One region of the Abyssisolibacter fermentans genome, then DNA from elsewhere that is predicted to be linked to it. Evidence: riboswitches for the same ligand, from Rfam matches in the RefSeq annotation. Region 1 holds a riboswitch; each other region holds the start of a gene.
What was found. Region 1 has a riboswitch for glycine ahead of AYC61_RS13040 (PTS sugar transporter subunit IIC). Riboswitches for the same ligand answer to the same signal wherever they lie in the genome.
Positions count from the first base shown of each region.

Region 1 (11,197 bases):
CTGAACCCTATAGTAATAAATCTTTATGGTATTTGCACTCAGTAAGAAGATGTGGTTTACAGCACCCCAAAGACTGTCCCTCGTACACTCCTGAGCAAACACAGTATTATGTGATAGAAAGACCGAATAATTATCTTAATAATTCAATTTTGTTTTCTATCATTTCATAATTTTTATATCCTTTTAATTTTGCTTGTAATAAAAACTTATCTGCTTTCTCAAAATCACCTTGCATTGCATATGCTAATGATATAAATCCATAAACTTTTATTAAATTTGGATTATTATCTATAGCTAACTTGAATTGTTTAATAGCTTTTTCAATATCATTATTACTTAAATATAAAGCTCCTAAAAATGAGTATACATCAGCATGATTAGGATTCAATTCCTCTGCAACTAATTATGCTTCTTCAGCTAAATCTAATTTCCCAATATCAAAGTAAGCTATACCAATATTAAACCAAGCTAACTGATACTTGTCATCATCTCTATAGCCTTTTTAAGTTCAATAATTCCTTCATTATACATATCTAGTTCAATATAACATCTTCCTAATGCACTATACATTTCTACTAAGCTATACTCTTTAGTCCCTACTTCTATTGCTTCATTAAAATAAACTATTGCATCATGATAATTTTCCTTCTCAAACTGTGAAAATCCTTTTGACACAAGATAATCACCTGACTCATTCAAACAACTACACAATAAAAAAATAGAAACTAATATAATAAAACAAATTCTAATCTTTTTCATTTCAAACTCCTTGTTATTATCTAGTCTTTTCAGTCATATGAATTTTAAATCTCTGTATATTAGTTCCGACTATTACCTAAAATCAGTGATAGTTGCGAACTAAAGCTTGTAAATACTTTTTATATATTATCTAATGAACTCTTAATATTACTTTACTTCTTAACAATTTATAATGTAACAATATATTTCTATATATATCATGCAAACCCTTTTATTCGATGTAACTTTTACGCTAATCATGGTTAATTTAAGCAGAATATGACTCATTAGAATTGGTTACTCATATATATGTCTTGTAAAGCTTCAACACAAAAAACATTGAGCCACACTTTCCTCAAAGGTTTACCCTAGCTATTTTACAATTTTTTTGAACTCTATTACAAAAGTAGTCCTATTATATAAAAAACAAACTGTCTTTTTACACAGCTTGCTTCATTAATTTCCTAATCTAGGATTTCTATAATTTTTTTATATCTTTCATATAAGATACCTGTTAGATTAACAAATCATAATAGATTGTTTTTATAATATATGTTATTTAAAAAACAGAAACTATTACCTTCGCCATATTGGCGTATTTTGTGACGAAACATTGACGTATAAATTCATCAATTATTTATTTAATTATGCCACTTACACAGGATTTTTTAGCACTCACTCTTTCGTATTTGCTATGATATACCAAAGACTAAAAAGAGTAAAATAGTATGTCGATATTTATTTGAAAAATGCTTAATTCTACATAAAAAATTAATGATTCTATCACATTTTATTTAATCTATATTCACAAGTACCTTTTCTTTTTTATTTTTACAAATATTTATGTTGAAATAAGCAGTATTATAATTTTTTTTATAAATAAATGGAACAAATTCATATATCAAATTATCTAACATATAGATACAATAAATTTACTTTAATTTTACATAAGAAAGGAGGGTTAACATGAAAAAACTTTTAAAGAGAATTAAAAATAATACTATGGTTAAATATATGCCAGCAGCATGTGAGTGTAGCTGTACAAATACTGACCGCTATGATAGCTCTTACTCCCATCATTATTAGGTAATAAAAGCAACACACATATTACTTAAAATCTTGTTCGGCTTAAGTCTACTTGAAATATTTAGGCTTGAGCCTTACTTATTATTACTTTCATGAATTCACATGCTCCTTGCATTAGTCATAATTAATTACTTCTTTTTTTAAATATCAATACAACACTTTTTAATCTCCAATATGCATTATGTGTTCAATATTATTAGACAATGCTTTGATTTTATCTTTTATAAAAGTTGGATAAACAATAATGTTATCAATGTCTGCAATATCAAACCATTGAAATATTAACTTTACATCTTCCTCTACACCCAAAAAACCTTCTTTTTGATCTAGAATAGATGATTCTTCATCAAATTTCATAAGATAACAAAATGATATCTCATGATACTTTTTATTATCAAATTCAAAAAAATTCTCTACTACCCATAATAATCTATCTATTGTAACTTCCTCATTAAGTTCTTCTCGCATCTCTCTGACAATAGTATCTTTAGTAAATTCTAGTAATTCATTTCGCCCACCAGGCAAAGCCCAAAAATCATCCTTAACTGTTTTATGTAAAAGAATTTTACCATTGTTTATTGCTACTCCAGCAACTCTAAAATTGAATCTATTTTCCCCACTATCAAAACAAATCATAATATTCTCCAATCATATAGTATTTAAATCAATTACATGTGTAAATTACTATTCTTTTTATCACTTACATTCACTCAAATAAAGAATGTGTAAATATTGCTTTATCCTTAAAATAAATATACTGTCAAAATATATAATGACTATTGTTAACCAATTACACTTAACGGTCTGTATTTGCGACGTCTCTGAATCGGACCCTCAAAGCCCTTCTTCGTAAGCGGTGCTCACACCCGTTAAAGAGATGTACGTACAGAGTATTTTGTTATAAGAATTTGACTCATTCAGCTTCGAAGCTTCTTCGCTAGTTTTTTCAGTATTTCTCTCTTTTAATACATAACATAATATAAGAAAATTATAAACTAAAGATTATCTATTAATTTATATTTGCTTTTAACTTAACGGGTATAAATGTTTCCATCTGTGCCCATCCCTGTGCTTTTATAATCTCTGATGGTGTAATAATATGTCCCATAGCATAATGATTTTGGCGAATATCCAGTTCTAAAATATCTGAATTCTTAATATATTCCAATGTTTGCTTATATAACTTACCATTTGCTTCTTCATTTCCGTCTTTGTAAACATAAGTTATATAGTACCCGCCTTCGAAATCAACGACTTCGTTCCCATCATTATCCATATCCTCACTCAATGCCCACCACCATACCATACCTTGTTTTTCTTCATCAAAAAACAAAAAGTCTCTAGGCATAAAACTATCTCTGTCAGATAGCTTAATTGCAGAAAAATACTTATCAAACTTTCCTAAAATACCATTTAACGAAAAGTTAAATTCCTTATCTACACCAGACGACGCTGCTTTAAACGGTGGTAATGATATTATTCTAAACTCCATAAAAATACCTCCTGTTATTTTTTTAAGCAATAATTATCTTCGTGTACACTTGTCATTTCTACAAGTATGTATTATTATAATCTCTCTATATATACATACTGTATTCTTTTGACCCTAAAGTAATCTCCCGAAACTGAATGAGTCAATTCTTATAACTTTTAATCTCTGTATGTTAGTTCTGACTATTACCTAAATTAAGTAGTATTTAAGAACTAAAGTTTGTAAATACCTTATATATATTATCTAAAGGACTCTTAATATTACTTTAATTCTTAACATTTTATAATGTAATAATGTATTTCTATATTTATTATGCAAACCCTTTTATTACATGTAAGTTTTGCACTAACCATGTGGGTAATTTAACATTATATGAAATCGAAAAAATACTCCCTTCTCCGAGTTAGAAAAATTTCTTACATCTTGCTGAACCAAAAATAGCAAGCTATATAACATACAAAACTTTACTATATCAAATCTTCAAAGAAATATAGCAAATAGTTGATTTACCCTCTTTTTACCTACAAATTTCTCACCCTTGCAATCTTCATTTTTCTATTTTTCATATATTTAATAACAGTTGTACCTACATAACCACCTATTAGCCCTCCTATCATTGCAAAACCAAGTGCTAATAACACTTTTAATGGTGGATTAAATCCAAAAGGAGCGAGCAGGCCTGGTATTGGCGAAGCTGTTCCTGGTGCATTGTTTATTATTTTAAAATGTGCTGCTGCTATTCCTGCAAGTCCTCCACCAATAAAGTCTGAAAAATATATTGGAAATGGGTTCTTTGTTATTATGTCTGCCTGTGTTAATGGCTCTAGCATTACTGATATAACATTTTTTGAATCACCAATATTCAATCTCTTAAAAACAACTCCATTTGTAAATGCTCCTCCAAAACTGCTTATGGCAGCTATTCCCATAGCTAAACCCTGTAATCCAAGCATTGCTGTTAAAGCCATAGAACTTAAAGGTGATGTGCATAGAATCTTGATAATTCCTCCTAGTAAAAATCCCATAATATATGGTGATTGATCAGCTGCTACCCTTATTATATCTCCTATACTTAAAAGAGTACTATTTACAATTGGTGTGAATAATACTGCAATTAGTCTAGCAATAGGCGCTATAGTCAAAGCTCCTATTATTATATCTACACCCTTTGGAAGTTTTTCCTCAAGCTTAGGTGCAAATAATCCTACCAAATAACCTGCCATAAATCCTGGTAATATCCCCAGCTTTGCAGTTGCTGCTCCTGCTACCATTGCATATACAGGATTTACTCCCATATTTATACACACATATATTGCTGCAATAGGTCCTCCCATACTTCCAGATGCATTTCCTACCTCCCCTAAAAATTCAAAATGTAAGAAGTCACCACTAATATATTTATGAATTGCTTCTACTAGAAATGTTGCAACAGCTGCACCCGCTAGACCTGACATTGCCTTATCTCCCTTTGGTGCTTTTAAACTAAAACCTGAAAATACAATTAAAACTAATAATAATAACATCATTCCTTTTACAATTGCTAACATATATAACCCTCCAGTACAATTTGAATTTTGGATTATCTATGTGCAAAATAAAAAGACAGAGAGTAATGCAGCATAGAAAATCCCTTGCTACTCTACTCCCTGTCCTTTTATCTGAAAGCTTCCCTACAACATTCGTTGTAAGTTACTCCTTCGATGCCTAATAATAGGTCTCTCCAGGGTCGTGTCAAATCATTGTATCATTACCTGAAAGTTTCAAAACAGATTTTTAGCACAAATCTATTTTTTGCTTCTACGGTTATCCTCTTGGATATCTCCAATGATTATCATCCACATATGTAGTTGTTTTTTATATCTTTTTAGTAACTCTTTCCTTCTTTTTTTATGTTATCATAATTTGTTTGAAGAGTACAATTATTTTCTATTTAATATGAAAAAAATATAATATATGCATCAATTATAGATTATTTTTATAACGCAAAATAATATTTTGAAAAAACAATAAGTCTTATTTAAAGAACTAAGAGTGTTATCTTATATACAGACTTTACTTGTTTTACAAATATCATTATCTTAACACAGTTGAGTATTTACTTAGAAATTTATAGTTTCTAATTTGTCATAAATAGAGCCTACATTACTTCATTGCAGGCTCTATTTATCATGTTTTTAATTATACAGCGTACTATAAATTTAGTATGGAGGAACATTTACTTTATCTACTGTACACCAATAATAATTGTAAACAATTTCTGGTCTACATCCTCTAACATCATCTTGTGCATTTTCATACTTTACAAATCTTGCTAGTGTCATATACTAACCCTCCTTTTCAATATATTTTTTTACTAAAATTGAAATAAATATATATATTTTTTTTTTAATCTAATATTATGCTGTAACCTCTGTATTTCTTATTCTAAACTCTTCAATCATTTTACACACATTAGAAACAGAGCTGTTCTTATTCTCCAGCTGCTTATTCCACTGCTCTACTTTATTCTTTAATCCATATAATTTATAATTTGCAACTATATCATCTATATCATTATCAATTATATTTCCATAACTAAATAACTCCTCAGGAAAGAAATCACAAGGTTTAATATTACCTTTTTCTGATATAGACCAACTTGATGTTCCAGCACCACAATTGAACCTTTCTTCTTTAACTTCTTCTTCAATAAATTCTTCTTTGTCTTGTTTTTCTATTTTTAATTCACTACTACTATCTTCCCATTTTGTTATATCAATTTCACCTTTATATTTGCTATTTAGTTCTTTAAGCTTATTTTCAACAACTATGTGATCTTCTTTACTTAATAACCAACTATCATCTAAATTAAGACCTCTACCACATTTACTAAATGCTCCAACAGTTAATTTCTTAACACCAATACTGATTAGAAATTTAGCCATTTCCTCTATTTCATCAATTTTGTTCTTGGTTGCTATCATTGCTATTGACACATTTACATCATTTTTAACCAATTCTTTTATACCGTTTATTGTTTTATTATAAGAATCTTTAGTACTTGTAACATATTCATGCTCATCCTCTTTATGTGAATACAATGATATTTGTACACCACTTACACCCTTGAATTCGTGTGCATTTTTTTCATTTATTAATGTTGCTGATGTTGTTATATTTACATCAAAATTTTCTTTACTATATCTTAAAATATCTAAAAATCTATTATGTAGCATTGGTTCTCCCCCAGTTAATTGTATACCTGGAGTTTTACCGGCTAAGCATTTTAATGTACTCATCAACCTTTCGTATGGTATAAAATCTTTGTTTGAAATATTACAGCTTTTAAAACAATGCTTACATGTCAAATTACAACTATTTGTTATACTGAAAATAATATAGTATGGATACTTTTTGTTTTTTTCTCCTGTATGCTTCATTGTATACTTTGAGGGCTTGTCATTAAATGTTAATATTGATTTATTATTTTCTAAAAACTGATTCATAATATCTGATATTTGATTTCTATCATCTGATCCTAATTCCAAAACAATATCATTAATAACATTATCTATTGATTTTTCTCCATCTAACTTGTCCAAAATATATACATCTATATCACTTAAATACTTATTTTTCCCTCCAATAACAATACCATAATTATCTATATAATGAACTTTTAAACTCTCTTTTAAATGTGGATACATATTGTTCTCCTTTCGTTTAAAAATTTATAGTTTGCCATTTGTTTTAAATAAAGCCTGTACTACTTTACTACAAGCTTTATTTATCTTTACATTTAAACTATTCTGTCTTAAGGAAGATGATACATTAGTATTTCTGGACCACATATATCATGTCTATTAACTCTTTCAGGCATACATATATATCGCACACCAGAATTTTGATATTTCACAAATCTTGATAAAGTCATAATCTAACCTCCTATTTCTATCACATTGGTTTTATTTAATTATATTGTATCATTAATAAATAGAAAAATTTGTTAAAACTAGGATGTATTTTAAATTTTTATTCATCAATAATTTTTGTTTTTAGCCGCTTTTTTTCTAAAAATTTAGCTTGAGTTAATGATTATTGATTTATACTTAAAAGCCTGTAATATTAAATTACAGGCTTGATTCATTATGTTCTATATGTTATATAGTATTTCATCATTGAATTAATGTTGTATTATGCTATATTCATTAATGGGAAAAAATGTTAATTCCTCATCTACGCCCCTTTACTGAATGGATAAATTGGTAAATTTCGGTATTTTATAAATAATACAATTGGTTTAAACCAAGTACTAACATATTATAATATTTAATATAACTTGAAACTTGTTAATATTACTCATATCCTCATTTATGTATAATTAAATCATCTGTTTTAATTATAACACTTTTGACTTAAATAATATGTAATATTTGGTCTATAATCCCAACTTTCGTTCGTCAAAATATTTTGTTTTCAGATATTTTTTTATTTTAATTTATACTATTTCAAATAGTCATTTTTTTAATTTAAAAAAATTGATAAAGCATTCTTGCTTTATCAATTTTTCTTTATTATGTTCTATATTCATATCTTGTCAATTTAGATTAATACACTGTTTACATTCAAAATATTTTATTATTCTGTAAAATACACTTTATCTACTGTACAAAAATAAGAATTATAAGTTACTTGTGGTGGACATCCTTGAATAATATCATGTGAATTTTTATACTTTACAAATCTATCTAGTGTCATATACTAACCCCCTTTTTAATTTTTTATAAATAAAGCCTGTACTACTTTACAGGCTTTATTTATACTATTCTGTCTTAAGAAGTACTAAAAACCACCATACATTAGTATTTCTGGACCACATATATCATGTCTATTAACTCTTTCAGGCATACATATATATCGCACACCAGAATTTTGATATTTCACAAATCTTGATAAAGTCATAATATAACCTCCTTTCTCTACTGCATTGCTTTATTTAATTAAATTATATCATCAAGAAATTGAAAATTATGTAAAAATAAGGTTGTATACTATATTTTCACTCGTCAAAATTTTAGTTTTAGACACTATTTCTCGCATAATTATTTTTGTAATCATTTTGAAAATCTAACTTGATTGAATGGATTATTGGTTTATGCTAAAAGCCTGTAATATTAAATTACAGGCTTTATAAATTATGTTCTCTAAGTTAAGTATGTCATTAATGACTCAATGTTATATTTTGTTTTATTTTTCAATAGGATGATAATGTATTTGTCCTTCTGCACACCATTTTAGAACAATTAAATTTTCTACCGAGCATGCTGGAATTGGACCATTTTGTGTATCTTGGTATTTTACAAATCTTGATAGTGTCATTGTTTAACCCCCTTCTCAATTAATTTTATAATAATATGATTAATTTAATTTAAATGTTGCCATATTGTTTTATTTGTTATAATTTAACAAACTTAATGATGTAATTATACCTTCATTTATGTACAAACAAATCATTTCTTTTTATTATAACACTATTAATTTCAATATTTTGTAAAATTTTGTCTGTATATTCAATTTCCGTTCGACACTATATTTATTCTTAGATACTTTTTGTTTTATACTATTTTTGATAGTCTTTTTTGCATAAAAAAATTGATAAAGCATATCAAGCCTTATCAATTTTAAATCAGCAAAAAAACGTCAAACAGCGTAAAAACATACTCTAGTATTCTTATATATACACCATATTGTATAGTTCAAAATATTATTAATATTAAACCCAATGCTAGTAGTTGATTTTAATTATAGGTCCACCAGTATAATATAGTACATCTGGCCTGCATAATCCCATGTAATTAATTTCTTCAGGTAAACATACACTTCTTTCAGATTTTTGATACTTTACAAATCTTGATAATGTCATAAAAATTTCACCCTTTCGCTTATTTTTTATAACGCTTGTACTATTATTAATATTATGTTAATTCAATGCTAGTAGTTCCTTTCAGATGGTTAAACAGATAAATATATTACATCAGGTCTGCATAATATTGGTTTATCAACTTTTTCAGGTACGCATATAGGTATTTCAATTTTTTGATACTTTACAAATCTTGATAATGTCATAGTCTAACCTCCTCTCTATTTATTACTTCCTAGATTTTAATTACTACTACAAGCAAATTTTATCATTTTTTAATTGAAAAAAATGTAATAATAGAGTATGTATGTTAATTTTTACTCGTTAATTTTTTTCCATATTCTACAAAAAAACCGACAAGACTTTTTACCTTATCGGTTATAACTAACTCTATGACTGTATATCTCTATATTCATATCTATTATAAGTAATAAATATACCAACAACGATAATTATCGCTGATAACAATAGGTATATACTCTGTATTTCCCCTGTAATAAGTATTGCCTTTGCATCAAAGTAATAAAAAGGTATTATATATCCTAAAAATTCAATTTTATCATACATACTTATAGCCATTGACAAAATATACGTTGACAGTAAAACTCCTGTAGATATTGATGATGCTTTTTTTGCTGTTTTGGTTAATGATGATATCATTAATCCTATGCTAAAAAACACTATTTGAATCAATAATAATGTTGCCATTATTTTTAAAATATATGATGTAATAGAATCGCCTTTATTGACTTTTGAAACAAAAATAATTGACGTAACGCCTGTAACTATGTTTAAAATAATCATATTTATAAGACTAGCTATTATCTTTGATGTTACTATTTGTTTCCTTTTAATAGGCTTAATTAATAGAAAATCAGCAGTTTTATCTCTTTCTTCCTTTGAAATAATTGATGCTCCTAATAGTATTGCATGTATTCCTGCTATGAGTGCGAAATACATATAAAATATAGAATAGTATCCCCCTATTTCTGTAAGATTAATGTCACCTATCCCAAAAATTCTTTTCATGACTTCAGGTAAATTATTCATTAATTCATTAGCTTCTTCACCCATACTAGCAAAACCTTGATATTTTATCATACCAATAGTTATTAATAGTATCATACTAACACACCATATAATCAATGCTTTTCTATTTGCACGCATTTCTCTTGAAATTATATTCATAATCAATCCTCCAATTAACCAATATTCATTAAATAATTATATAGATGGAAAATCTTTTTTTTGATATCTTATATATGCAAAACAAATAAACACCATAGCTAATATAAAATTGAGTATTAAATAGTTAGTTTTATAAGCTATCTCAAGCATAATACTATCTGGATCAAAGTATCCAAAGGGTGAAATGTAAGAAAGTTTTTTATCTTGAAGTGTATTATTTAATAGTTGAATAATATAAAATCCAAAAACTACACCCATTGTAATAGGTAATACGCTTTTAATTTTCTTTACAATTGTTCCAATCAAAATACCAAATGTTAAGAAAAATATTTGAATAAAAAACAAGCTTAAAGAAATTAATAAAAAAGTCTTAAAATCAAACTCTACTTTTTTAAATATTTGAACTAATAAAAGCGCACATATTAAATAGATTACATTCATAATAATAACGTGTGTTAATACTGCTAAAAATTTAGGTGTAATAATCTGTTTTCTATTTACAGGTTTAACAACAAGAAATTCTACTGTTTTTTCTCGTATTTCTTTAGACATAATATCCAATCCTAATTTCATAGCAAATATAGCTCCTATTAATTTAATGTACATGAAAATCATGCTGTAAAAACTATTTATACTACTAAAAGTAAGGTTATTAAATCCAAAGGCTTTTTTAAATGTTTCAGGAAAATTATTTAATAGTCTTTCAAGTTTTTCTGCTTCAGATGAAAAAGAAGGATATATAGATAAAAACAATAATAAACACAATATTAAAGAAACAGTCCATATTATATTTT
Region 1 covers NZ_LOHE01000069.1:20,988-32,184, reverse strand. Annotated here, with positions in the region: gene AYC61_RS13060 (tetratricopeptide repeat protein) at 131-388, opposite strand; gene AYC61_RS13055 (tetratricopeptide repeat protein) at 469-759, opposite strand; gene AYC61_RS13050 (NUDIX hydrolase) at 1,987-2,460, opposite strand; gene AYC61_RS13045 (hypothetical protein) at 2,834-3,316, opposite strand; gene AYC61_RS13040 (PTS sugar transporter subunit IIC) at 3,838-4,863, opposite strand; glycine riboswitch at 4,953-5,050, opposite strand; gene AYC61_RS22085 (hypothetical protein) at 5,515-5,637, opposite strand; gene AYC61_RS13035 (radical SAM/SPASM domain-containing protein) at 5,713-7,002, opposite strand; gene AYC61_RS22080 (hypothetical protein) at 8,543-8,674, opposite strand; gene AYC61_RS21320 (hypothetical protein) at 9,081-9,218, opposite strand; gene AYC61_RS13030 (ABC transporter permease subunit) at 9,606-10,403, opposite strand; gene AYC61_RS13025 (ABC transporter permease subunit) at 10,440-11,197, opposite strand, start outside.

Region 2 (11,197 bases), on a different contig from region 1:
AGCGAAAGTATTAAAAGATTTAATTGGATAAAAATATGGTAAGGAGTGATATATGTGGCTTTAAATATTGTATTGATTGAACCTGAAATTCCACAAAATACTGGAAATATTGCCAGAACATGCGCGGCAACGGGATCTGTATTGCATCTGATAAGACCATTAGGATTTTCATTAGATAGTAAACATTTAAAAAGAGCAGGATTAGATTACTGGGATTTATTAGATGTAAGATATTATGATTCATTTGAAGAGTTATTAAATAAACATGATAAAAATAAATTTTTTTATGCTACAACTAAAGCTAATCAAACACATTCAGATGTCAAATATTCTGATGAATGTTTTCTAGTATTTGGAAAAGAAACAAAGGGTATACCAGTAGATATATTGAATGGTAATAAAGAACAGTGCATAAGAATACCTATGAGAAATTGTGAATCTGCAAGATCATTAAATTTAGCAAATTCAGTTGGAATTATAGTATATGAAGCATTAAGACAAGTTAATTATTTAGATTTAAGATAATGATATATTAAGTTTTGTTTATAAAATACATAGTTATAATAAATTTTTAATTTATTAATCCTGATTTTCTGAATTGTAAGCATTAGGTAAATTCGAAGGCTTACCTAGTTGATGTGGTGTATAAAAATTAGCTAATCATGTAAATAATTATATACAAAGTCTTTATTTTATATTTATTTCAGCTCTGATTATTGATATAATTTTCTATGAATAATTGAGTTTAATAAGCACAATTGATATCCAAATATGTATTTACAAAATATACCTGTAAAAAAAATTAATAAATTTAACATAGATTTAACATAAGTTATTAGATTTTGTTATATCATATATTTTGTGCGAAAAAATACTTAGGAGGACTTATATGACTAATATAATGAATACGACTTTTACAGTTCTTGGTGGACTGGGATTATTTTTGTATGGCATGAATTTAATGGGAATGGGACTGCAAAAAGTAGCAGGAGATAAGCTTAAAAAGCTAATCGAAATACTCACTAATAATAAGTTTATGGGAGTATTAGTAGGAGCATTGGTTACAATGCTAATACAAAGTAGTAGTGCTACTACAGTTATGGTAGTAGGTTTTGTTAATGCAGGATTGATGTCATTATCTCAAGCAATAGGTATAATAATGGGTGCTAATATAGGTACAACTGTAACAGCACAGCTTATTGCATTTAAGCTTACTGATATCGCACCTCTTGTGATAGCTATAGGTGTTGGTATTTGGTTATTATCATCAAAGAAGAAAAATAAGGAAATTGCAGAAGTTTTAATAGGATTTGGTGTTCTTTTCTTAGGTATGTCTTTGATGTCTGGAGCTTTGAAGCCACTAGCAGATTCTCCAGTCTTTGAAAATTTAATCAAAAGTTTAAATAATCCATTTTTAGGCATTTTAGTTGGCTTTGGAATTACTGTAATTGTTCAAAGTAGTAGTGCATCTATGGGTCTATTACTTGCTGTTGCGTATGCATCTGAATTAGTCACACTGGATATAGCATTTCCCATATTATTTGGTCAAAATATAGGTACATGTGTTACCGCTCTATTATCAAGCTTTGGCGCTAATAAAACTGCCAAAAGAGCAGCAGTTATGCATTTATTATTTAACATATTAGGTACTACAATATTTATGATAGCAATATATATATTCCCGATTAAGAGTTTCATAGAATCTATGAACCCGACAAATATTAAGAGACAAATAGCAAATGCTCATACTATATTTAATATAGCTAATACGATAATACTTTTCCCATTTGCGGAATTAATAGTTAAAGCAGCCACTAGGCTTATACCAGGTACAGATGATGAAGATGAAGTTCAGGGCCTTAAATACCTTGATTCAAGGATTATGGAAACACCATCCATTGCTGTAGGCATGGCATCAAAAGAAGTATTAAGAATGGGTAAGTTAGTTAAGAAAACATTAGCTTTATCTAAAGAAGCTTTTCTTAAAGCGGACGAAAAACTTGCACATAAAGTATTTGAAGACGAAAAGAAAATTAATTGGATGGAAAAAGCTATTACAAACTATTTGGTTGAACTTTTAAATGCACCACTAACTGATAATCAACATTTGGTAGTTACGGCTTTGCTTAACACAATTAATGATTTGGAAAGAATTGGAGATCACGCTGATAATTTAGCTGAATTTGCACAATATAGAATTGATAACAATTTAAAAATGTCTGATTATGCATTAAAAGAGCTAGATATAATGTTTGGCAAAGTGCAAGAATCATTTGAACAATCTTTAAAAGCATATAAAAACCCAAGTGAAGAATATGTAAGTGCTGTATTCGTTTTAGAAGAAGATATTGATAAAATGGAAAAACAGTTAAGAGCTAATCACATAGACAGATTGAATAAACAACTATGTTCAGGTAGTTCAGGAATTGTATTTTTAGATGTAATAAGTAATTTAGAAAGAATAGCAGATCATGCATCAAATATTGCATTAGCTATACGTGATGCTATTAAATAGTTGATATAATATAAAGCGTTAATATAAAAATAGAGGTTGGCTTAAAAATAATTTTTTAGCCAACCTTTTTTAATACACTCATCTGAAATAATAAGTCATGTACCCGACAAAGAATAGCAATAGAAAATATATATGAAAAACCAATAATAACTTGGCTTAAGCCGCTATTATCCATATTCAAACAAGGACTTATTCATCTATTTTAGCTTTTTCTATTACATCCTTCATTTTAGTCATTATATAGTCATATCCACCTTTACTATGAGGAATTAGACAATTACTACAATCCTTTATACCATCTTTGTATTTAAAATTGCCTCCGCATTTATCTTTTAGCATAAAAAGAGGGCAAAAACAGAAAAGACAATTAAAACTTGAATCGTCATTGACTTTATGACAAGGGAAGAATTCACACTTCCTATTTTGGAAAAATTTATAATTAGTGGTTTTTAGTTCTTTCATAAGATCGCCTCCATTAAAATTATACACCATTTCTAATTTATTGAATATCTTGAATTATACAGCTGTATTATTTATGCTATATTTTTGATATCTTAATTAGTTAAATGAATAATATATTAGTCAAATGAGTAATATATGTATAAATATATTCTATCAAAATAATCAGGTAGTATATAGTAAAATTTAAAATAAAGAAATATTTAAAAAAATTTGTTGTATAAAGAATTAGTGTGTATTATAATAAAATTGTAAAAGATAACTGATAAAAATAGCATATAAAAAACTGGATGAAGAATACGGGAGAGAACAAAGTGTCGCCGAAGGAGTAAGCGTTGAGCTTGCCGTTCAAATGTGAAGCTCTCAGGCAAAGGGACCGTATTTCGACAGAACTCTGAAGAGCGTAAAAGCACCGTAGGAGCAACTCTTTTGAAAAAAAGAAGAATCTCTCAGGTTTAAAACAGAGCATAAGGCATTGTTTAATGTTTTATGCTCTTTTTGTGAGCAAAGAGCTAAAATCTATGATTATAAGTGAATATTTTACTCCTAGAAAGGAACTGAGTAGGTGTTTTATATCAATATTTCACATTATACAAAAGGAAGTGTATAAATTGATTATAATTACAAATAATCCTTTAGTGAAGGAAAAATTTTCGGAATATGACATAATATTTAAGGAAATTGACTATTTAGAAATATTGAAACAAGTAAGAGATATGATACATAAAGGACATAAATTATTAACACATCCATTATCAGGAAGCGTTAAACCAAATGAAACACCTTATAAGTCACTCGCTGTATCTAAGCAATCAATAGGTAAGTTAGATATGGATTCATTAATGATTATAGAGAAAAGCATTGAAACAACTAACAAATTTTATAACAATGCCAAAAGACCACATTGGAAAGAGAGTATACTAGAGGATTTTCAATTGATTGATAAAACATTAATTGAAAATGCTTTAAAGAATAAATAAGCGTTAAATAGAAATAATAAAGGAGTGAATTACATGGAAAATATTTATGATGTTGCTATAATAGGTTCAGGTCCAGCTGGTTTATCTGCAGGATTATACGCTGGTCGCGCTAGAATGAATACAATAATAATTGAAAAAGAAAAAGCAGGTGGACAGATAGTAACTACTGAAGAGGTAGAAAATTATCCTGGATCAATTGAAGATGCAACAGGACCATCATTGATAGCTAGAATGGTAAAGCAAGCTGAAGGATTTGGAGCTAAAAGAATTAAGGACACAATATTAAGCATAGAGTTAGATGGAGATATTAAGGTTATAAAAGGTGAAAAAGAAGAATATAGAGCAAAATCAGTTATTATTGCCACAGGAGCAAAACCAAGGCAAATAGGATGCCCAGGAGAAAAAGAATTGACTGGTAAAGGTGTTTCTTACTGTGCAACATGCGACGGTGCATTCTTTGAAGATTTTGAAGTGTTTGTAGTTGGCGGTGGAGATGCCGCAGTTGAAGAAGCTATGTTTTTAACTAAATTCGCAAGAAAAGTTACTATAGTTCATAGAAGAGATGCACTTAGAGCAGCAAAGTCTATACAAGAAAAAGCTTTTAAAAATGAAAAAATTGATTTCTTATGGAATAGTGAAATAGTTGAAATAAAAGGTGAAGGTATAGCTGAATCTATAGTAGTTAAAAATAGAGAAACAGGTGAATTAACTCAATTAGATGCAGATGAAGAAGATGGAACATTTGGTATTTTCGTATTCATTGGTTACATGCCACAAACTGAATTATTCAAAGGTGTAGTAGATATGAATGAAAGAGGGTATATTATAACTGATGCTAATATGAAGACTAACATAGAAGGTGTTTTTGCAGCAGGAGATTGTAGAGTTAAATCACTAAGACAAGTTGTAACTGCAAGTGCTGATGGAGCAATAGCAGCTACACAAGCTGAAAAATATATTGAAGATAAATTTTAAAATATAACAAGGGGGAATTAAAATGTTAGCATTAGATAAAACTAATTTTGAACAAGAGGTATTAAATGAAAAGGGATATATTTTAGTTGATTTTTGGAGTCAAGGATGTGAGCCTTGTAAAGCACTAATGCCAAGTGTTGTTGAATTATCAGAGAAATATGGTGAAAGCATAAAATTCTGTAAATTAGATACAACTAAAGCAAGAAGACTTGCAATAAAACAAAGAGTTCTTGGTCTTCCTACAATAGCAATATACAAAGATGGAGAAAAAGTTGATGAGGTAACTAAGGACGAAGCAACTGCTACAAATATTGAAAATATGATTAAAAAATATTTATAAGGATTTAAACAACTAAAATGTTGTTTAGATAAATCACTTTATTATTAATGAGGAGGTGAACTATAGTGCGCCTAGAGTTAGGAAATATATTTATAAAGGATGTTCAATTTGGTGATAACACTAAAGTTGAAAATGGAACATTATATGTAAATAAAGAGGAACTAATCGCTCTTGTTAGCGATGATCAAAACCTTGAATCTGTAGATGTTCAATTAGCAAGACCAGGTGAAAGTATAAGAATAACGCCTGTTAAAGATGTTATTGAGCCTAGAGTAAAAGTTGAAGGATCAGGAGGAATTTTCCCTGGATTTTTATCAAAGGTTGATACTGTTGGTTCTGGTAAAACAAATGTTTTAAAAGGTGCGGCTGTAGTTACAACTGGTAAGATAGTCGGATTCCAAGAAGGAATTATTGATATGACTGGACCAGGAGCAGACTATACTCCATTTTCAAAGCTTAACAACATAGTAATAGTTTGTGAGCCAAAAGAAGGAGTAAAACAGCATGAACATGAGAAATCTGTAAGAATGGTAGGATTAAAAGCTGCTAAGTACTTTGGTGAAGCAGGTAAAGATGTAACACCTGATGAAGTGAAAGTATATGAAACACTTCCATTATTAAAGAGTATTGAAAAATACCCTGATTTACCAAAGGTAGCATATGTTCAAATGTTACAAAGTCAAGGATTGCTTCATGATACTTATGTATATGGAGTGGATGCTAAACAAACACTATCTACATTAATATCTCCAACAGAAACTATGGATGGAGCTATTCTAAGTGGTAACTGTGTATCAGCATGTGATAAAAATACAACTTATCATCACTTAAACAACCCAATAGTGCATGATTTATTTGAAGCACATGGAAAAGAAATCAATTTTGTAGGTATGATTATCACCAATGAAAACGTTTATTTAGCTGATAAAGAGCGATCATCAAACTGGACTGCTCAATTAACTGAATATATAGGAGTAGATGGTGTAGTTATATCACAAGAAGGTTTTGGAAATCCAGATACAGATTTAATTATGAATTGCAAAAAAATAGAAGATAAAGGAATAAAAACTGTCATAGTTACTGATGAATATGCAGGTCAAGATGGAGCTTCACAGTCATTAGCTGATGCAGATGCTAAAGCAGATGCAGTTGTAACAGGTGGAAACGCTAATGAAGTAGTTACTTTACCACCAATGGATAAAGTTATTGGTGATGATAAATATGCTGACACTATAGCTGGTGGAACAGCAGGAAGCTTAAGAGAAGATGGAACAATAGTTTTAGAACTTCAAGCTATAACAGGTGCAACAAATGAACTTGGATTTAACAAACTTAGTGCAAAAGGATACTAAAACCAGATTATTTAACGCTATATGAATATTTAGGGTTAAAAATACTTAGAGAAAGGATGTTGAGCATGGGATTGTATGATGGTAAAAAAGTAATCATCATAGGCGATAGAGATGGTATACCTGGTCCTGCGATAGAAGAATGCTTAAAAGCAACAGAAGCTGAAGTAGTATTTTCATCTACAGAATGCTTTGTCTGAACTGCTGCAGGGGCTATGGACTTAGAAAATCAAAGAAGGGTAAAAGAGCTTACTGAAAAACACGGTGCTGAAAATATTATTGTGTTATTAGGAGCAGCTGAAGCTGAAGCTGCTGGATTAGCAGCTGAAACAGTTACAGCAGGAGACCCTACATTTGCAGGTCCATTAGCGGGAGTCCAGTTGGGACTAAGAGTATTTCATGCAGTAGAACCTGAATTTAAAAACGAAGTTGAAGCTGATGTTTATGATGAACAAATAGGTATGATGGAAATGGTTCTAGATGTAGATGAAATCATTGAAGAAATGACAGATATAAGAGATGAATTTTGTAAATTTTAATTATTAACTAACGTTAATACACCCTAAAAAAAACCGAGAGAGGGGGTAAAAAATGAGTAAAATAAAAGTAGTTCATTATATAAATCAATTCTTTGCCGGGATTGGTGGAGAAGAGAAAGCCAATATTAAACCAGAAGTAAGAGAAGAAGTAGTAGGCCCTGGTATGGAATTTAATAAAAAATTTGGGGAAGACGCAGAAATAGTAGCAACTATAATCTGTGGAGACTCATATTTTAATGAAAATGTAGAAGATGCAAAAGCTGAAGTAATAGAGATGGTTAAGAAATATAAACCTGATTTATTTGTAGCAGGTCCTGCATTTAATGCTGGAAGATATGGTGTTGCATGTGGTACTATAGCTGATGCTGTTAAGGAAGAATTAAACATACCTGTACTTACAGGAATGTACATTGAAAACCCTGGTGCTGATATGTATAAAAAGAATTTGTACATTGTATCAACTAAGAATAACGCAGCAGGTATGAGAAAAGCTGTGAAATCTATGGTTCCATTAGCTTTAAAATTAGCTAACAAAGAGGAAATTGGTTCTCCAGAAGAAGAAGGGTATATCCCAAGAGGTATTAGAAAAAATTATTTTGCTGAGGATAGAGGCTCTAAAAGAGCTGTAGATATGTTAATCAAGAAACTTAAAGGTGATAAATATGTGACTGAATATCCAATGCCTGATTTTGATAGAGTTGATCCAAACCCAGCGGTTAAGGATTTATCTAAAGTAAAGGTAGCATTAGTTACATCAGGTGGTATTGTGCCAAAAGGGAATCCGGATCGCATTGAATCTTCAAGTGCTTCTAAATATGGTAAATATGACATATCTTCTTTTGTTGATTTAACAAGTGAAACTCATGAAACTGCACATGGTGGTTACGACCCAGTGTACGCAAATGAAGATGCTGACAGAGTACTACCTGTAGATGTAATGAGAGATATAGAAAAAGAAGGTAGAATAGGGGAGCTTCACAAATATTTCTATACTACTACTGGAAATGGAACTGCTGTTGCTAATGCTGTGAAATATGCAGCTGAATTTTCTAAAGAATTAGTTGCAGATGGAGTTGAAGCAGTTATACTAACATCTACGTGAGGTACTTGTACACGTTGCGGTGCAACAATGGTAAAAGAAATTGAAAGAGCCGGTATACCGGTTGTTCACATATGTACAGTTGTTCCAATATCATTAACTGTTGGAGCTAATAGAATAGTTCCTGCAATAGCTATACCTCATCCATTAGGAAATCCTAATATTGAAAAAGAGGACGAAAAACAACTTAGAAGAAATATTATAGATAAAGCCTTAAAAGCATTAGAAACAGAAGTAGACGGTCAGACTGTATTTGAAGATTAATTAAGAGTTTACTAGGGACTAACTCAATATAGAAATTTGAGATAGTCCCTTTTGAATAAATAAATGTGGAGGTGTTTGATATGACTTTCCCAGTAGTAAAAGGTGCTGGCTATATTTTAGTTCATACACCAGATATGGTAATTCATAATGGAACTACACAAACTACTGAAAGAATAGTAAATCCTGATTCAGAATATTTAAAGAAGATTCCAGAATATCTAAGAAGTTTTGAGGAAGTTGTTAATTATCTTCCTAATCAAACTTATATTGGTAATATGACTCCTGAAGAGTTAGCACAATATAAAATGCCTTGGTATGATCATAAATCAGAATCATTCAATCGATATGGCAAATTTGGTGAAATAATGCCACAAGATGAATTTATCGGACTAATAAAAATAGCAGATGCATTTGATTTAGTAGAATTAGAAAGTGAATTTTCAAAAGAAGTAGTTAAAAAATTAGAAAATCATGAAGCAATAAATAATGAATTATTAACTAAAATACAAAGTGATACAAGCATTGAAGAAATACAAAAACATATAAATGAAAATCATGCAGAAGCTATATACAATAATAATAAATTAGTTGGTTGTGTAAAGAGAGCACATGATATAGATGTAAATTTAACAGCACATGTTATGTTTGAAAATTTAGTAGTAAAAGCTTCAGGAATATTAGCAATGCTTAATTTGTTACATAAAAATTCAATTAATCCATCAGATATTGAATATGTAATAGAATGTTCAGAAGAAGCTTGTGGAGATATGAACCAAAGAGGAGGCGGAAATTTTGCCAAATCAATAGCTGAAGCAGCAGGATGCATCAACGCAACAGGTTCAGATACAAGAGGTTTCTGTGCAGGACCTACACATGCATTAATAGAAGCCTCAGCATTAGTACAAGCTGGTGTATATGAAAATGTTGTAATAGTAGCAGGTGGAGCAACTGCAAAGCTTGGTATGAATGGTAAAGATCACGTTAAGAAGGAAATACCTATTTTAGAAGATACTCTTGGTGGTTTTGCAGTACTTATAAGTAAGAATGATGGTGTTAACCCGGTATTAAGAACAGACTTAGTTGGAAGACATACTGTTGGAACAGGTTCATCACCACAAGCAGTTATTACTTCATTGATTACAGCACCACTTGATAAAGGCAATATGAAAATAACAGATATTGATAAATATTCAGTTGAAATGCAAAATCCAGACATAACAAAACCTGCTGGAGCAGGAGATGTTCCTACAGCGAACTATAAAATGATAGGTGCTTTAGGAGTTAAGAGAAAAGATATAGAAAGAAAAGAATTAATGAATTTTGTAAAAGAACATGGCATGCAGGGATGGGCTCCTACACAAGGACATATACCATCAGGAATACCTTATTTGGGTTTTGCTAGAGAAGCAATGACAACTGGTAATGTAAACAGAGCCATGATAGTAGGTAAAGGAAGTTTATTCCTCGGAAGAATGACAAATTTATTTGATGGAGTATCAATAGTTGTAGAAAGAAATAATGGAAAAACCGGTGAAGAAAAAGGAGCATCTGAAGAAACTATTAAAAAGATGGTAGCTGAGGCAATGAGAGAATTTGCATCACACTTATCTTTAGAGTAGAGGTGATACAAATGGAAGATAAAAATATAAAAAAAATGATAGGCAAAGTTTTTAATGATATAGCAGATGCAATTGAAACAGGTAAATTTGGAGAAAAAACTAGAGTTGCAGTTACTATGCTTGGCAGTGAACATGGTGTTGATAATATAGTAAAAGGCGCTGAGATGGCTCAAAGTAGAGATACAATGATAGAAGTTGTTCTTATAGGACCAAAAGTAGACACAAAGCTCAAAATTCATGAAGCAAATACAGAAAAAGAACAGTATGAAATAATGGAAAAACTTTTAGATTCGGGAGAAATCAAGGGTTGTGTAACACTCCATTATAATTTTCCTATTGGTGTATCAACAGTTGGTAGAGTTTTAACACCTGCAACAGGAAAAGAAATGTTTATTGCTACAACAACAGGTACATCATCACCTCATAGAGTAGAAGCCATGGTTAAGAATGGAATACATGGTATAATAGCAGCTAAGGCTTCAGGAATATGTAACCCTAAAGTAGGTATATTAAATGTTGATGGTGCAAGACAAGTTGAAAGAGCTTTATGTGAATTGAAAGACAATGGATATGATATTGATTTTGCACAGTCAATAAGAGCTGACGGTGGAATAGTAATGAGAGGTAATGATTTACTTTCTGGAACACCTGATGTAATGATAACTGACTCGTTAACAGGAAATTTGCTAATGAAAGTCTTTTCTTCATACACAACAGGAGGTAGCTATGAATCATTAGGATATGGCTATGGACCTGGAGTTGGAGAAGGTTATGATAGAAACATATTAATCATTTCAAGAGCATCAGGGGCACCTGTTATTGCTAATGCATTATCATATGCAGCTTTAGTAGCTAACGGAAATATTACAGGTGTATCCGAAAATGAATTTAACAAAGCTCAAAAAGCAGGACTAAGAGAAATACTCAGTCAGTTAACAAAAGATAAAAAAGCTGCTACTGCTGTACAAGAGGAAATTTCTGCTCCACCAAAAGAAATAGTAACAAGTCAAATAGCAGGTATAGATATAATGGAACTAGAGGATGCAGTTACTGTTTTA
Region 2 covers NZ_LOHE01000074.1:40,412-51,608, reverse strand. Annotated here, with positions in the region: gene AYC61_RS14055 (Cof-type HAD-IIB family hydrolase) at 1-31, shown strand, start outside; gene trmL (tRNA (uridine(34)/cytosine(34)/5-carboxymethylaminomethyluridine(34)-2'-O)-methyltransferase TrmL) at 55-525, shown strand; gene AYC61_RS14045 (Na/Pi cotransporter family protein) at 890-2,515, shown strand; gene AYC61_RS14040 (cysteine-rich small domain-containing protein) at 2,705-2,977, opposite strand; glycine riboswitch at 3,265-3,363, shown strand; gene AYC61_RS14035 (GrdX family protein) at 3,577-3,954, shown strand; gene trxB (thioredoxin-disulfide reductase) at 3,988-4,929, shown strand; gene trxA (thioredoxin TrxA) at 4,952-5,269, shown strand; gene AYC61_RS14020 (glycine/sarcosine/betaine reductase component B subunit) at 5,335-6,621, shown strand; gene grdA (glycine/sarcosine/betaine reductase complex selenoprotein A) at 6,687-7,157, shown strand; gene grdB (glycine reductase complex selenoprotein B) at 7,210-8,520, shown strand; gene grdC (glycine/sarcosine/betaine reductase complex component C subunit beta) at 8,601-10,139, shown strand; gene grdD (glycine/sarcosine/betaine reductase complex component C subunit alpha) at 10,151-11,197, shown strand, end outside.
Region 2: another riboswitch for glycine. It lies ahead of AYC61_RS14035 (GrdX family protein); the one in region 1 lies ahead of AYC61_RS13040 (PTS sugar transporter subunit IIC).

Region 3 (11,197 bases), on a different contig from region 1:
TCTATTCCTTCTTCATCTATGAATTCCGAACCTTTAGAACCAATCTTGGTTTCATCTTTATGGGTCAATATTACACCAGCGTTTGAAATAATCCTTCCATATCCTAATTCATATAAATCTAAATTGGAAGTTATAGCTTGAAATGAATCTAAACTCAAATCTACACCTACTGCTCCTATAAATTCCCTATTTACAATGATTGGAGCGCTAAAGCTAACTATGTATTTATTTTCACCATTTATAGTTTCTAGTAATGGTTCTGTTATGTAATTTTCTTTTAATATTTTTGGTACATTATAATAATCGTCACTTTTGTAATTTTGGCAAGCTTTCAATTTAATATTTCCATCTACTCTACTAAAGCATGGTACAAATCTACCAGTGTTATCATGTCCTGTTTTACCAACAAACTCAGAATCTTTGTTATCAAAGGCATTTGGTTCAAAAACTACCCAAGTTTTTATAAAGTCTGGATTTTCTTGTGCAACTTTTTTTAATACACTTAACATTTCATCACGATTTGCATTATTAGATAATACAGTTGATTCAAAAATTAAAGAAAGGTTATTTGAAAGTGATACTCCCTTTTCAATATAATTTTCAATTATATTAGAATACCCTTTACAAGTTAACTCTACTTTTTCTAGAGTAGCTTCTTCTTGAACAGTATATGTCTCGTACAATGTAAAACCTATTATTAACCCAAATACAACTATTACACTTCCTAAAATAAATACGAGTAACCTTGTTTTCATCTTCATTTCGAAAACTTCCCTTCATTAAATAATATTATAGAATATTAATTCTTAGATAATATAACCCTGGTTATTCATATAAGCCTAATAACATGCTTTATATTATTAAATTAGAAGGTGTGTAGTGAATTCAAAGGCATATCTAGGTGGTACGTCAAGAATTTAATATATGCCTAATAATTAGAAGTATGCGATATAGTATTTAATTTTCTATGAATAATCTGGGGTTAATATTATTAAACTATATTACCCTTTAAAGCTTTTCACTTTTTCGTATTCTCTTATAATTTACCACAATTTTCTTAGGTTTTCAACTATTGTTCTTGTCGTAATATTTTGTTTATGCTCATAAATTTAGCTCTTTACTAAAAAAAAAAGCTGATAAACTCAGCTTTATTGCTTCCATTCTATTCTATTGAAAATTAAACTACTAAAAGAAAGAAGTAAAACGCATATTAATAAGTTAGTTGCTGTAGAAGCTATAAAAAATGCTAATTTATTATTGAATATAACAGTCATAATTATTCCTGCAATTACGCTCGGTAACACTAATAATACTATCTGAAGCATCAAAAATAGAGGAAATAGTGCTTTTTGATCAACTGAATTTGGGAAAGTTACTCTAATAATAAAATTCGACATAAGATTTAAGATATAAAAGCTCAATACAAATAAAACCATGACTATAGAAATAACAATATTTGTTTTTATAAATAAAAGCGGACATAAGTTATATAGTATGACGTTTATTGTCATTCTTATTATATCTGTTACATTCATTGCTATGATTTTTTGTGCATACGTACCTGGTATTAAGTAAACATATGGTTTTGAAAGCTCATGATTGTTTGCAGTTGCAATGTTAAGTAAAAATAACATATATGCTAAACCTCCATTAGAAATATAAATCACTAGAGAATTCAACTCTAACTTCCTAGCTATAAATCCCGTTATTATACCTCCTATCAGAGCTATTATTGTTAATAAGCTTATATATGGATGAATACCCGTTCTATCATATTCAACTTTATTTTTCCAAATTAATGCCCAAGGACCTCTGCCTGATGCTTTGACATTAACTCTTTTATTCCTAAGTATAAACGAAGTTTTTTTACTATTAACCTGACCTCTTTTTATTTTTTTTCTTAATTCTTTGCTTTCTGTAGCTCCAAGTACATCCTCATAATAATCATCCGCTGTCATATAAGTGCATATTATTATTCCAAACAATGCTAGTATCTGTAATACTAAATATATCAAACTAGTAGTCGTATATCCAATAATAGGTGTCATGAAAACTACCTTTGCCCATCCTATAACTGGTATGTGATTTATAAAATCAGCATTTAAAGATTTTAATACTCCTATATAGAATTTTTCCGAACTCAATAAACTTACTAAAATATATATGATAAATATTCCAAGAAAAATATATACTATTATTTTTACAGCGTTCTTAATGTTATATTTTGTAGATAATGTAAATATCAAAAAATTTATTGGTTCAAACATAAGAACTATACTTATATAGCCAAAATAAAGAAAACTAATATACCTAATATCAACTGTAGTTACATTCCCTATAGTTGGACTTAAAGCTAAAATAAAAATTCCATACAGAAAAAAATTTGCCAAAGTCTTTTTCAAAATATTATAAAGCAGAATTTTCTTTGATGAAATAGGTGCTGGAAATAAAATATGCACATCACCCATCGAAAAAAAAGTTGTTGATGATTTCATTCCTTTAAGAATATAATAAGCTAGCCCAATTATTGATATTAATAAAAATACTGAACCTACTATTTGTGGCCCAAATAACCTCTTCAAATTAGACATATTTTTAGCATTGCTATTTGTAATAAAATTAAAAATAATAGAACCTATCCAAAGTATATACAAAGAATATATTATTAATTTTTTTGGATTCCTTTTAATTTCTAAAATATAATTCTTAAAGACCTTTATATCCTTCATAAATAACAACCTATAACTATTCATCTTTTGTCACCTCTAAGAATATTTCTTCTAGTGAAGTACTGCTTTCTTCTCCTAATTTGGTCTTTAACTCTTCTACTGTTCCATCCGCTATTATATTACCCGTCTTCATAACCAGTACTCTATCACATAAATTTTCTATAGTATCCAATAAATGCGTACTTATGAAAACAGTTTTACCTTGCTGTTTTAACTCCTGAAAAATTAGTTTTGTTTCTCTAATTGCTTTAGGATCTAACCCTATCATAGGTTCGTCAAACAAATATAAATCCGGGTTTGGCAATAACCCGCAACATATAGACACCTTCTGTTTCATGCCTTTTGATAATTCATTTGCTAGTTTATCTTGCTTATCTATCAGATCATATCTTTCAAATAAAATTTGAGCTTTTGTTTCCCAATCTTTTACATCATATGCATAAGCGATAAATTGCAAATGTTCTTTAACTGTTAGCATATCATATAATTCAGGTAATTCAGGTATATATGAAAATAATCGTTTTGCTTTTAAGCTTTTATTAGAAATTCCATCTATTTCAATGGTTCCTTCGTTTGCTCTTAATAAACCTGCTATTGTTTTAATAGTAGTACTCTTACCTGCACCATTTGGTCCCAATAATCCTACAATATTACCTTTTTTTAAAACAAAACTAATATTATCAACAGCTATACTTTTTTTAAATCTTTTTGTTAAATTTTTAATTATTAACATTATTCTCACTCCAAACAACTAAAATTAATTTAATTCAGCTAACATAAAAATAGTTTAATTCATATATTGAAATAATCCGATTCATTATATCATGATATATTATTGAAAGCTAGAGTTATACAACAAAATTATTAACAATAATATTTTTTTTTCATATTATATATTGACGGTAAAATAAATTTATTTAGGAGGTAATACTCGTGGCAAATGGTCTCTTTGATAGTTTATTCTGCGGTGATGGAAGTAGTTTATTATTCTTTTTCTTGTTGCTAGTAATAATTTTCTGCGGATGTTGTGGCGGCGGACATGGTTGTGCTGAATAATAGCATAACTAGTTAGTTTATTTAAACCTAGATTATTCATAAAAAGTTTGATCAGTGAACCCAATTTTGATTTAGAGTGAATCGCTAACTCCTATAAAGAAACTATATAGCGATTCATTATAGCAACTATCTGATTATAAGTTATTCATTGAATGGCGGGCATTCCAAATCGGTATGCCTTCTAATTCAAAGTATATTATTGGGCGCTACATGAATAATCAGAGTTAAATTATATTTAAATAGGGGTGAAAAAAATGACTAGTGGTAAATGTTATGATGGAGGAAGTGAATTATTATTTTTCTTCCTATTACTAGTAATCTTATTCTGTAGCTATTGCTAGAATAAGTCTTTATTTGATTAAGCTATAACTTTATACTATAGTTTAAACTGTACAATTATTGTGAACTCATATAACTAGGCTTAGGTGGAGATTTTACTCCACCTCCCAAAAAAGTTCACTTTTCTTTCTCATATAAATCAAAATTACATCTTTATGCTATCTAAAAATACCATATAAACCTTTCGTATATATAACGAGCTGTCTCAAATAAAAAAATTTTATAATGAGACAGTTCTTATATTTTGAAGCAAAAAAACAATTCACTTTTCCTAAGTATTGTAATAGTTTATTTTATTACAGATATTATTTTACCTCCTCCAATAAGTTCAGAGTTCTTATACAAAACGACTGATTGCCCTATTGCAGGTGCTCTTTGCTTTTCATTGAATGTTACTGTTATTTGATTTTCTGTATCTTTAGTAACTATAGCTGGTATAGAATACCCCCATTGACAAAGTTTAGCCTCTATTTCAATAGCATGATCAATTTTTTTATTAGATATAAAATTTACATCTGTAGCAACAACCCCCTTTGCATAGGTTAATTCATTGGCACCTAATACTATTTGATTTTTATTATAATCTATGTCTACCACATAAATAGGTTTATTAAATGTATATCCTAATCCACGCCTTTGTCCAATAGTATAATTAAATATACCTTTATGTTCTCCAATTACATTACCTTGTACATCTACAAATTTGCCTTTTTTAACATTATCTTTATAATGTCTTTGAATATACAAGCCATGTTTTTTATCTTTTATAAAGCATATACCAACGCTATCTTTCTTTTTGTATATATTAAAATCTACATTTTTCACTAAGTCTCTTACCTGCTGTTTAGATGAAAATTCGCCTAATGGATATATTAGATGCTTTAGTTTTTGTTGTGTTATAGAATACATTAAGTATGTCTGGTCTTTAGTATTAATCTTATGCTTATATATTTTGTATTCATTACTCACATCATCATAACTTAGATCAATATAGTGACCAGTAGCTATATAATACGCACCAAAATTATGTGCTGCTTCAATAAATTTGCCATACTTTATATATTTATTGCATAAGACGCATGGATTTGGTGTTTTGCCACTTAGATAATCACTAACAAAGTTATCTATTACACTAGATTTAAAATCCTTTCTTAAATCAACAATATAATGAGGTATATCTAAGGCATTAGCAACTTTTTGAGCATCCTCTATAGTTGAATCAGTATTATCATCATAAAGCTTCATCGTTAACCCAATGACTTCAAATCCTTTTTGTTTTAATAAATATGCTGCGGCACTACTATCTACACCACCACTTAGTCCAACAACAACTTTATTCTTGTCCAGCTTCATCCTATCATCCTTTAAATTAACCCTGATTATTCATATAACTCCCGATAATATTCTGTAAGTTTCTGAATTAGAAAATTTCAGTGAATTCGAAGGCATACCGAGTTGGTATGTCAAGAATTTAATGGATATCTTATAACAACGAAAGCAATTACGTAGTAATTGCAACACACCGTTTCAACAAGGCGCAAGATTGTGCACTGCCTGTTAAATATAATCGATACCCGCTACCTATAGAGGTGAGGGACATCTTGCGCCTTGTTATAAACAGAATAACTTTATTAATGAAACTCATTCAAAGAATGAGTAAGCGATTCACATAAAATCATAGATTTTAGTTCTCTGCTCATAGTATTTAATTTTCTATGAATAATCTGGGTTTAATATAATATAATTTATTTCTTTTCTATTATACAGCATCTTTTGATTTTTTATAATCTATTTTAAACTGTAAATAAGTTGCAATTTCCTTTATGTTTAGAAAAAATATTGAATATCATATGCTTATATGTTAGAATTACTACAAAATGAATATTTCGGATGAAAATATTGGGAAAATTTTTATTTAACCGATATTAGACGAACCTCTGGAGAGACTCAAATGAGCACCGAAGGGGAAAACCATTTATGGTGAAACTCTCAGGTAAAAGGACAGGGGAAATATAAGGCATTAAGTACATATACTTATGTTTTATTTCCTATTTTCCAGAGACTATCATGTATAGTCTTTTTTTTCTTCAAAGGATTAATATCATTAATTATACCTAGTTTATTAAAGACAAAGGTTCAAACTTATACTTAGGAGGAATTAAATATGAAAGCAATTGTAACTGTTATAGGAAAGGACAATGTAGGTATTATATCAAAAACATCTAAATTATTAGCGGAGCATAATATTAATATTTTAGATATAAGTCAGACAATACTGAAAGATTATTTTACTATGATTATGATTGTAGACTTAGAAAAAATGGATGTTGACTTTCAAGAAATATCTGAAATATTAAAGAATAATCAAAGTTCTATTGGCGTTACTATTAAAATTCAAAGAGAAGATTTGTTCAATTCTATGCATAAAATATCGTAGTTAGGAGTGTTAACATGAATACTAGAAATATATTAGAAACCATTAATATGATTGAAAAAGAAAAATTGGATATAAGAACAATTACAATGGGAATATCACTATTAGACTGCTGCCATCATAATGGTGAAATTGCTAGAGCTAATATATATGACAAGATTACTAAATACGCTCAAAATCTTGTTAAAATAGGTAATGACATAGAAAAAGAATATGGAGTACCTATAATAAATAAAAGAATATCTGTAACACCTATATCACTGATTGCCCAAGCATCATCAGATACTGATTATGTTGCATTTGCAAAAACCTTAGATAAAGCAGCTATAGAAACTGGTATAGACTTTATAGGGGGTTTTTCAGCATTGGTACACAAAGGTTACTCAAAGGGAGACACGATACTTATTGATTCAATTGCACAGTCTTTATATGAAACAAAAAAAGTATGTTCATCAGTAAACGTTGGAAACTCAAAAGTAGGAATAAATATGGATGCTGTTAAACAAATGGGTCAAGTTATAAAAGATACAGCTTACCTAACAAGAGATAATGGCAGTATAGGATGTGCAAAACTCGTAGTTTTTGCTAATGCTGTTGAAGATAATCCATTTATGGCTGGAGCCTTTCATGGAGTTGGTGAAGGCGATAGTGTTATAAATGTTGGAATCAGCGGACCTGGTGTAATAAAATCAGCTCTAGAAAAAGTTAAAGGTGAAAGCTTTGAGGTTGTTGCAGAAACTATTAAGCAAACAGCATTTAAGATTACAAGAATGGGACAATTAGTCGGTAGAGAAGCTTCTAAACGTCTTAATGTACCATTTGGTATTGTAGATTTGTCCTTAGCCCCTACTCCTGCTGTCGGTGATAGCGTAGCACGAATATTAGAAGAAATAGGTCTAGAGCATTGTGGAGCTCATGGAACAACTGCTGCATTGGCTATGTTAAATGATGCTGTTAAAAAAGGTGGTGTAATGTCTTCATCGAATGTAGGCGGATTGAGCGGTGCTTTTATACCTGTAAGCGAAGATGAAGGTATGATAGAAGCTGTAACTAAGGGAGCATTAAACATAGAAAAACTTGAAGCTATGACATGTGTTTGCTCAGTTGGTCTAGATATGATTGCTATCCCTGGTGATACTAAGGCGTCAACTATATCTGCTATCATAGCTGATGAAGCTGCTATAGGAGTTATTAACAATAAAACAACTGCTGTTAGAATTATTCCAGTATACGGTAAATCCTTAGGTGATAGCGTTAATTTTGGTGGACTTCTAGGTAATGCTCCTATTATGTCAGTAAGTAAGTTTTCTAGCGATGCTTTTGTAAACAGAGGTGGCAGAATACCTGCTCCTATACACAGCTTTAAAAATTAAATTATGCTCCTAAGCAATTTAACTATTTGTAACCTTTACATTTTATAAAGGATATATTGATAGTATAAGATATTTTGCTTAGGAGGTTTTTTTATTGTATTACTATTGTTGTATAATTCCATATATGCCTTATAGTAGATATTTAATGTGCCCAATGTATAACCCTTATTTCACATATATTCCTTTAAACTTTAATCCAATGCTTAATTTTATGACATATAACCAAAGAAATGAGTGGAATCAAAATGGATTTTATTTAGAGGGGAATCAAGCAGCATATGATGAAAAAACAAAATTGACTAATGAAAATGAAATAGATGAAGCTGTACGTACTAAACCATCTTTGAATGATAATATTTCATCAAACAAGGTAGTTTATCCTGACTATTCAAATATAGAAGTCGGAAGAGGAAAAAGATGGCCTAAAAAATGCTTTGCTCCTTCTGTTGATGAAACATTACCAATAAAATTCGCTAATGATGCTAAAATAACTAATATACCATATTACAATCTAGGCTATATTGTATCTGAAAGTGATACTGTATTTAAACCTACTTGGGGAATAATTTATCCTGTTGATGACAATCCTATAATAGGCCAAATTAAAAAAATCAGAGAAATGGGTGGAGATGTTTTAGTGTCCTTTGGTGGACCTGCTAATACACCTTTACATGTTACCGCTCCAGATGTTAAATCACTCAAAAAACAATATGAAAACTTTGTTAAAGCATATAGACTTAGTAGAATAAATATAGACTTACAAGGAAAATGGTTAAAAGACACTGCATCAATAAAAAGGAATATTAGAGCTTTAAAATTATTGCAGAACTCTTTATTTTCCGAAAGATATAACCTTCAAATTTGGTTTACTCTTCCTATACTTCCTACAGGATTAACAGATGATGGATTAAAAATAATTCAATACACACTAGATGAAGATTTGATGATTAGAGGTATTAATGTCAAGACAATGAACTTTGGTGCTTCTGCTGCACCTAATCCTGAGAATAAAATGGGGCAATATTCAATACAGGCAATAAATAGTTTGTTCAATCAACTTAAACAGATTTATTCAGATAACAATTTGAGTAAATCAGATAAGCAAATTTGGAATATGGTAGGTATGACACCTATGATTGGAGAAAATGATGTAACAACTGAGGTATTTAATTTAGAAGATGCTAAACAAACTCTAGATTTTGCTAATCAAAAGGAAATAGGAATGATATCTATGTGGTCACTTAATAGAGATAAACCTTGTCCAAATGGTCCAAGTAACAAAATTTCTAATTCTTGTAGTGGTATCGAGCAAAAGGATTATGAATTTAGCGAAACATTTAATGCTTATAATGATACTAGTGAATTTCTAGCTCGTGAAGACTCTAATAAACAACCTAGTGAAGCTATCAATAGATGGAATCCTAATAGAGCTTATGTAGCTGGAGAAAAGGTAGTATATAGAGGTGTTTTATATGAAGCAAAATGGTATACTAAGGGTGATATACCTGATAAAAAAACAGACTATCCTTGGGAAAAACCTTGGAAGATAATAGGATAAAATAGCTGGTAGAAAATAAAAATGCACTTTTTCTAGTCAATATAAAATAAATTGACGTAAGAAAAAGTGCATTTTATCATATTTTTATGGCAAGTATTTATACTTCTAATATGTTAAAAACAAATTTTAAAATTAAATATTTCTATGGTACAAATTTAGTTTAATATTTTATTCCTTCTAATACGCCAATAAATAACTGATGCAAAAACACTGTACAATAAAACAAAAAGACTGTTAATCATCATAATTCCTGTATCTTGGCTTTCCACTAAAGCCCATATACCATTAAATACTGCGTAACTTGGTACAATATAAAAAAGATTTTTTACCCAACCTAAATCATTTGGTATAAAGAAACCTATAAAAGGTACAAAAGTAAATATTAAAAGTACAACCTTTGTCATGATAATGACAACCATTTGATCACTAGAGTAATGACCTAAATACAGACCTACAAGCGTTGACATAACACTTCCCAACAACAATAAAATTATCGTTTGTACTATTGGTATATTTACACCTATTACAATAATAAGGGTAATAAAACCAAGTATAAAAGAACCAATAAACCCAATAATGCTTTTTTGAATGATGTAAGTTATATGGGACATTGGAAGAATTTGATTAACAATGTCAATACCATCTTCTTTCTCATCAACAATATTAAATGCATTGAATACTGATCCTAAAAATAATCCCATTAATACTGTAATTGTTACTAACAATGTAGTTAAGTAATCTTTATCATTAGTCATCGCTTCTAAATATAATGCATCAAATGAACTACTGTCTTTTAAATAATTGTGAAGTGAAGCAAGTTGTTCAGATTCTACTGCCAACTCATTGCCCTGTAGTAAAAAATCATAATTATCAGTTTGTTTATTGTATAAAATTCCAATATTATCACTATTCGGACTCAATATATACATTTCTAAAGTATCCCTATCTTTAAAAGACTGCAGTACACAAAACTGATTAAGAGACATAATTTGTTGTGATGACAGCTGACCTTCAACATAACCTATAGATTGTTCAATAACCACATCTCCTGCAAACAAGCGAATACAAATAGCTAGTATAATAGGAAAAAGCGCAGATACCCATACCATTTTATCCTTAGATAAAATTTTAAATTGTATATTTAATCCAGTAAGCATAGTTTTAACCCCTTTCAATTTCCCTTTTCATTAATCTATAATTAATGATTGTCAGCCCCAAGATTACTATCATACAAATAAGAGCATATGATAAGATTGAATCTGGCTTTTTCATAAAAACATTATACAAAGCTGAAAAAGCATAATAGGTTGGTAAAATATAAATCCCTTTCCAATCTAATGATGATGTTACAAATAAGAATACCGGTGACGTTACCAATACAACAATTACAGTATAGGCAAAAATAAATTGTTTAAAATTGTTATATATCACAGAAAATAGAAAGCCTAACATTACCATTATTGGTGACAGTAATATAACTTGTAATATTATTTCAGGTAAAATGCTTAGAGAATATTCTACTCCAATATTAATAAAACACATTGTTACTACAAAAATTATCTCAAGGAAAAGAAATAGTAATACCTTTGAAGCAATATATAATAATTTAGATCCGGGTAAAATACCATAAACTTTAATTACACCCATGGATTTTTCTTTAAAGAATAAGGAAGCAACACCTAGAAAACTAATAGCAGTTATCTCAAAA
Region 3 covers NZ_LOHE01000055.1:30,753-41,949, forward strand. Annotated here, with positions in the region: gene AYC61_RS09275 (methyl-accepting chemotaxis protein) at 1-761, opposite strand, end outside; gene AYC61_RS09280 (putative ABC exporter domain-containing protein) at 1,149-2,753, opposite strand; gene AYC61_RS09285 (ABC transporter ATP-binding protein) at 2,746-3,462, opposite strand; gene AYC61_RS22005 (hypothetical protein) at 3,663-3,785, shown strand; gene mnmA (tRNA 2-thiouridine(34) synthase MnmA) at 4,413-5,477, opposite strand; glycine riboswitch at 6,052-6,139, shown strand; gene AYC61_RS09295 (ACT domain-containing protein) at 6,289-6,561, shown strand; gene AYC61_RS09300 (PFL family protein) at 6,576-7,931, shown strand; gene AYC61_RS09305 (chitinase) at 8,026-9,489, shown strand; gene AYC61_RS09310 (ABC transporter permease) at 9,645-10,646, opposite strand; gene AYC61_RS09315 (ABC transporter permease) at 10,651-11,197, opposite strand, start outside.
Region 3: another riboswitch for glycine. It lies ahead of AYC61_RS09295 (ACT domain-containing protein); the one in region 1 lies ahead of AYC61_RS13040 (PTS sugar transporter subunit IIC).